Regions from separate parts of the Cobetia sp. LC6 genome, predicted to be linked through region 2. Evidence: predicted binding sites of a transcription regulator. Region 2 holds the regulator's gene; each other region holds the start of a gene.
What was found. The regulator LexA, encoded in region 2, represses DNA repair genes until DNA is damaged. The targets are predictions, from matches to a motif close to TACTGTNTANNTANACAGTA.

Region 1: ruvC (crossover junction endodeoxyribonuclease RuvC) is a predicted target of LexA. The motif match lies at 1,283-1,302, and genes of this name have one in related genera.
Region 3: dinB (DNA polymerase IV) is a predicted target of LexA. The motif match lies at 1,166-1,185, and genes of this name have one in related genera.

What each region holds. Positions count from the first base shown of each region.
Region 1 is NZ_JASSPL010000004.1:214,052-216,321, forward strand. It holds gene ruvA (Holliday junction branch migration protein RuvA) at 1-333, opposite strand, end outside; gene ruvC (crossover junction endodeoxyribonuclease RuvC) at 646-1,224, opposite strand; gene aspS (aspartate--tRNA ligase) at 1,505-2,270, opposite strand, start outside.
Region 2 is NZ_JASSPL010000001.1:221,247-223,516, reverse strand. It holds gene QQF40_RS01005 (TetR/AcrR family transcriptional regulator) at 1-56, opposite strand, end outside; gene lexA (transcriptional repressor LexA) at 597-1,226, shown strand; gene QQF40_RS00995 (hypothetical protein) at 1,329-1,568, opposite strand; gene QQF40_RS00990 (DUF6586 family protein) at 1,821-2,270, opposite strand, start outside.
Region 3 is NZ_JASSPL010000010.1:27,102-29,371, reverse strand. It holds gene QQF40_RS12295 (Na+/H+ antiporter family protein) at 1-1,039, shown strand, start outside; gene dinB (DNA polymerase IV) at 1,204-2,262, shown strand.

The DNA of each region.
Region 1 (2,270 bases), on a different contig from region 2:
TGTCAGCGCTCGGCTATCTTCGTCATGAACACAGCGGATGAAATCGGACTGCTCCATTCCCGACAGAATCGCCAGCGCCAGTCGTGGGCCGACACCAGAGATCTTGATCAATTCACGGAACAGACGACGCTCGGGCTCCTTGCCGAAGCCATACAGCAACTGCGCGTCTTCGCGCACCACCAGGTGGGTGTAAAGCTGGCAATGTTCGCCCACGGCCGGCAAGCCCAACAGGGTGTTCATCGAAGCTTCCAGTTCATAACCGACACCCTGTACGTCAAGCACCAGCTGCGGCGGTTGTTTTTCCAGCAATGTCCCGGTCAGGCGTCCAATCATGTTGCGGCTGTCCTTGCTCGGCAGAGAACGTGTTCGTCAGGATCCTGCTGCTGACAGGCCCGATTCTCTGCACGGATTGTTACAATGCGGGCAAGCCTACCAAAGATGAAGCGCAGGCGGCATGTCCCAGTGTCACGACGAATTTGTCGCATCTTTCTGACAGTCATACCTTGGGTGAGGACCCGAAGCCTGATGCCGCGCGGCTTGGCGCATCACGCAATCGGCTGCTGCCAGGCTCGGCAGACGCTCTACAAGTGACTGAAAAATCGCTATTAATTGAGCACAATACCGCATTTGTCGCTCAGCGGCATGTCAGGCGTCAGGCTCGAAGTCTCGCCAGCTGCTGCTACGTCGCACGCGGGTTCCCTTGCGTCGACTGGTATTCCCCAGCCCCAAGGCTTCCAGCTGGTCATTGCCGGGCGTCAGTCGTCGACGCGCGAAACAATGCGTCAAGGCGATGGCCAGCGCATCGGCGGCATCGGCCTGTGGCGTGGCGGAAAGCTTGAGCGTATGCGTGACCATATGCTGCACCTGAGACTTCTCCGCGGCACCGGTACCGGTCACGGCCTGCTTGATCTGCCGCGGCCCGTACTCGAATACCGGCAAGCCGTGGTTGGCTGCACACACGATGGCAGCTCCGCGCGCCTGTCCCAACTTGAGCGCCGAATCGGCGTTCTTGGACATGAAGACCTGCTCGATGGCGAATTCCGCGGGGCGATGCAGGGCGATCACCTCGCTGATACCGGCATAGATCTGCGCCAGGCGCTGATCCAGGCTGACCTGTGACATGCGGATGCAGCCACTGTCCACATAGCGAGGCTGAGCCGCAGAGACATCCAATACTCCATACCCGGTCAGACGTGAGCCCGGGTCGATGCCAAGAATGATCATGCCGCTGCCTCGTCTCTCACACCTTGCGTCTTCGCTGTCGTCATCACGCCATCGCTCTTACTGTGTATATAACCAGCCACCATGCCACAAAAAAGGCGGTGCGACACTGTCATTGCCTGACGTGAACGCCAGCAAACAGTCTCGCACCGCCTTGTCGGGCTTGCTCGCCCCCTAGTCTATCAGGCCACAGGGGCAAACCTGCCACCGCGGGACCGCCCGGGCCTGATCGAATCAGTCCAGACGGCCCCACCAGTCACTCTCTCGGTCATGCGCCGCTGAATCAGGCCTGGCCGCTTTCGTCTTCGAGCTTGACCTTCTGACGCAGACGGATGTTCAGCTCCTTTAGCTGCTCACCGCTGACCACGCCCGGGGCGTCGGTCATCATGCAGCCGGCGCTCTGGGTTTTCGGGAAGGCAATCACTTCACGAATGGTCTTGGCACCGGTCATCAGCATCACCAGACGGTCGAGACCGAAGGCCAGACCACCATGGGGCGGCGCGCCGAACTTCAGGGCGTCGAGCAGGAAGCCGAACTTCTCTTCCGCTTCTTCTTCACCGATGCCCAGCACTTCGAACACAGTACGCTGCATGGCCTGATCGTGGATACGGATGGAGCCGCCACCCAGCTCGGTGCCGTTGATGACCATGTCGTAGGCGCGAGACAGTGCCGCTTCCGGGTTGGCCTTGAGCTCTTCCGGCGTGCAGGACGGCGCGGTGAACGGGTGGTGCAGCGCGCTCAGGCGGCCGTTGGCATCGGCTTCGAACATCGGGAAGTCGACGACCCACAGCGGTGCCCACTCGCGGGTGTAGAGGTTGAGGTCTTCACCCAGCTTGACGCGCAGCGCACCGATGGCCTCGGCCACGATGCTGGCCTTGTCAGCACCGAAGAACACGATGTCGCCATCGACGGCGCCACAGCGGTCCAGCACTTCATCCACGACGTCTTCCATGAACTTGACGATCGGCGACTGCAGACCCTCGATGCCCTTGGCACGTTCGTTGACCTTGATCCACGCCAGGCCCTTGGCACCGTAGATGCCGACGAAC
Region 2 (2,270 bases):
GCGAACAGCACCTCGGCAGTATCGAGGATGCGGGTAACGGTATCGGTCTGGGCCATGGGCGGAACCCTTGTCAGGTAGAAGAGGACTGGAGTCGTAGGTCACGACGCAAGCGCCGCGCGGCGACTCTCTCATGAGGTGGTGCAGGTTCACCGGAAAGCCACGTACGATATCGGCTCGTTTGACCACGGCACACGTGAGCACGACACATCCGAACACTGCCATCGGCGAACATTCGTTTGAAACACTTTGATTCTAGCGCGCCATGTCACGACTGACAATTCTCTCGCGTTTCAAACGCCAAAGGTTTAGTCGAGCCTGATATTCCTTCAATGCAGACCGTTCCGATTCAAGGACTCGTCGTGCTCGGTGACAGACCACCCCGCAGGGCCACACCGGATTGCCCTCTCGACAGCTTGCCTTGGATATCGACAAGCCAAGTCGGCAGACAGCGATATCTCGACGACTACCTGCCCTTTGAGGCCTCCACACAAGCCACGATGCCTTGCATGACTGCCATGACTGGATACAATGACAGTTGTATGGATGCACACCCCGTGCCGTCAGCTCAAGATGCCGCCCAGGCCAAAGGCAATGCCATGACCCAGCCGCTTACTCCGCGCCAGCAGGATGTCTTCGACTTCATCATCAAGACCATCAAGTCCTCTGGCTACCCGCCGACGCGGGCCGAAATCGCCCAGGCGCTGGGCTTCCGCTCGCCGAATGCCGCCGAGGAGCATCTGCGTGCCCTCAAGCGCAAGGGCGCCATCGAGATGGTGCCGGGCACCTCACGCGGCATTCGCGTGCCGTCGCTGGCTGACGTCGACGAGAGCGCCAACGATGGTCTGCCGGTGATCGGGGAAGTGGCCGCCGGCAGCCCGATTCTTGCCAGCGAGCATATCGACCGTCACTGCCCGCTGCCGAGCGACTACTTCTCGCCGGCTGCCGACTACCTGCTGCGTGTGCGCGGCGTGTCGATGAAGGATGTGGGAATTCTGGAAGGCGACCTGCTGGCCGTGCATCGCACCACCAGCGTGCGTGACGGGCAGATCGTGGTGGCACGCCTGGGAGATGAAGTCACCGTCAAGCGCTTCCGCCGTGACGGGCACTATGTGTGGCTGGAAGCCGAAAACGAGGACTTCTCACCGATCAAGGTCGACCTGCGCACGGACAGCCTGGAGATCGAGGGCCTCGGGGTAGGTGTCATCCGCGATGGTGGCCTGCACTGAGGTCTTGACCAGCTGCGCTTTAAGCAACAGAAAAGCCGCACGCATTGCACAAAAAAACCCGCCTCGAGGCGGGTTTTTTGTGCGCGAAGCGCGAGCGATGCATCAGTGCACGATGCCTTCTGACTGCTCATCCTCGTCTTCTTCGCCATCCCAGAGGCGAGTCCGGGTGATGGCGTGGTCGATCATCTCACGCGCGACCTCGAAACGATTGTCACGCAGCAGATCAGCGGCCTCGTCTGAAATGCGAATGCTGAGCAGCGGCTCACCTTCGCTTTCCGCGGCGCGCAGAATCACTTCACCATCTTCCATTTGCACAATTTCAAGTACGGCGGGATCGGACACGTCATTCCTCCTGCACGGCACCTCGTGAGATACCGGCGTCGTTGTAATCGTCAGCGCGACGGCTGGCAAGCCCGGCACCGCGTTGCCATCAGCGACGCAGAAAAAAGTACGACCACAGCCAGAGCCATGGTCGTACCGGAGAGTGCAGGGCTTGCCACAATGCGATCAGTCTAGCACCCGTGAAGGCGAAACGTCACCCGATCGCCATGCGCCAGTCATCACCAACGTGCAGCGCCATATCAGCGCCTTGACCTACCACTCGACGCTCGACTCGCGCAGCTGCGGCAGCAGCGCCTTGAATGCCGTGATGGCGGCGCTGAGACGCTCGGCCAGCGAGTCGCTCGAGGCTGCCGCGATGATCAGACCATCACCCCGCGAACGCGATTCCTCGCGGCGAGCGACGCCACCCTCTTCATGCAGACGGGTCACATCCGCGATCAGCTCAGACAACCAGCTGTCAGGACGTTCCAGCAGGCTGCGCAGCTGCTCGACCTCGGCAATGGGCGTCGGTGGTGTGGCCAGGCGCTCGCGCCAGCTCCCCTGCGGCCAGCGCGCCGTCACGGCACACTCTTCCAGCAATGAGGCCAGCGCCAGCTCCAGCAGGGCGAGCGCGCCCTCTTCACCGGCCATGCGACGCGCCACGGCATGCTCATCGTCGCCAGAGACCGCTGACTGGGCCAGCAGCAACTCGGCCTGATACAG
Region 3 (2,270 bases), on a different contig from region 2:
CCTGCTGGGCAGCGTGACTCTGGTCGCGATTTCCTCCCAGAACCTGATTCCGGTTCACATCGCCTTCATCCCGATCCTGATTCCGCCGCTGCTGGTCGCCATGAACCGCCTGCGTCTGGATCGTCGTGCCGTGGCCTGTGCACTGACCTTCGGCCTGACCGCGCCCTACATGCTGCTGCCGGTCGGTTTCGGCTCCATCTTCCTCAACGACATCCTGCTGGCCAACATCAATGATGCCGGCCAGTCGCTCGGTCTCGACGTGACCCGTGGCATGGTGCCGATGGCGATGGCGATTCCCGTCGGCGGCATGTTCCTTGGCCTGCTGACGGCGCTGTTCGTCTCCTACCGCAAGCCGCGTGACTACGCGACCCGCGAGATCAAGTCCAGCAACGTACCGCACCACACGCCCATGCACACGCCATCCAAGAGCGGTCTGGTCATGGCAGGCATCGCCATCATCGCCGCCCTCGGCATTCAGTTGTATTCCGGCTCGATGATTCTCGGCGGCCTGGTCGGCTTCGCCATCCTCTCGCTGGGTGGCCTGTTCAAGTGGAACGAAGCGGATGACCTCTTCACCTCCGGCATGCGCATGATGGCGCTGATCGGCTTCATCATGATCTCGGCGGCAGGTTTCGCTTCCGTGATGAAGGCCACCGGCGACATCCAGACCCTGGTCGACGCCTCCTTCCACATCATCGGTGACAACAAGCCGCTGGCCGCGCTGGTCATGCTGATGGTCGGTCTGTTCATCACTCTCGGCATCGGCTCCAGTTTCTCGACCATTCCGATCATTGCCGCCATCTACGTGCCGCTGGCGCTGCAATTCGGCTTCTCGCCGCTGGCCACCGTCGCGCTGATCGGCACCGCCGCCGCGCTGGGAGATGCCGGCTCACCGGCTTCTGACTCGACCCTCGGCCCGACGGCCGGCCTGAATGTCGATCAGCAGCACGACCACATCTGGGACAGCGTGGTGCCGACCTTCCTCCACTACAACATCCCGCTGATCGTGTTCGGCTGGGTGGCCGCGATGACGCTGTAATCCGCTGAGCGCCAGTCTCGCGCCCAAGCAAGATGCCAGCCATGCCAACGCCCGACAGTGGGGACTCTCCTCACTGTCGGGCGTTATCGTTGGTGAGCCTGCTCAAGCGCAATGAGTGGGCACAAGCACTGGACAGCCATCCAGTATTTTAGCATGATGCGCGCATGCGCAAGATCCTCCACGCCGACTGTGATTGCTTCTATGCCGCCGTCGAGATGCTCCGCCATCCCGAGTGGCGCGAGGTGCCCATCGCCATCGGTGGCCGCACCGAGCAACGCGGCGTCATCGCCACCTGCAACTATCCCGCGCGCGCCTTCGGCGTACGCTCGGCGATGTCGACCGCCCGAGCGCTGCGCCTTTGCCCACAGCTGATTCTGGTACCCCCGGATTTCGAGCGCTACCGCGCCGTTTCCGCCGAGATCCAGGCACTCTTCCATGAACTGACGCCCTTGGTGGAGCCCCTCTCGCTGGATGAGGCCTATCTGGATGTCAGCGCCGTGACTGACTTTCAGGGCAGCGCCACCTGGATGGCGCGCTGGCTGAAGGAAGAGGCGCTCAGGCGCACCGGCATCACCCTCTCCCTTGGCGTGGCCGCCAACAAGTTTCTGGCCAAGATCGCCAGTGACTGGGAAAAGCCCGACGGCCTGACGGTGATCACGCCCGAGACCAGCGACGCCTTCATCCGCCAGCTGCCCGTCGGCAAGCTGCACGGGGTCGGCCCGGCGACGCTGGCGCGTCTGACACGCCTGGGCATCACCACCTGCGAAGACATGCGCGGCACACCGTTGACAACACTGGCCGAGCACTTCGGCAAGTTCGGCACACGCCTGCACGAACTGGCGCACGGCATCGATGAGCGACCGGTGCGTGTCGAACGCGAACGCAAGTCGATCAGTGTCGAGCACACCTTCGATCACGACCTGCCTGACCTGCCAGCCTGCCTGGAGCGCCTGCCCGCCCTGCTCGAACGCCTGACCAGCCGTCACGCCCGTCATGACCAGCCGGTGCTGGCCAAGCAGTTCGTCAAGATCCGCTTCAGCAACTTCGAGAGCACCACGCTGGAAAGCCTGCTCCCCGCCTCGACCACCACGCTGCCGAGCGCCAACAGCTTCGCTCTGCTGATGGAGCAAGCCTGGCAACGCGGCCACCGCCCTGTCCGCCTGCTGGGCGTCGGCGTACGTCTCAAGGCCCGCGAGGACGCCCAGCAGCTGGGGTTGTTCTAGCTCCTTGA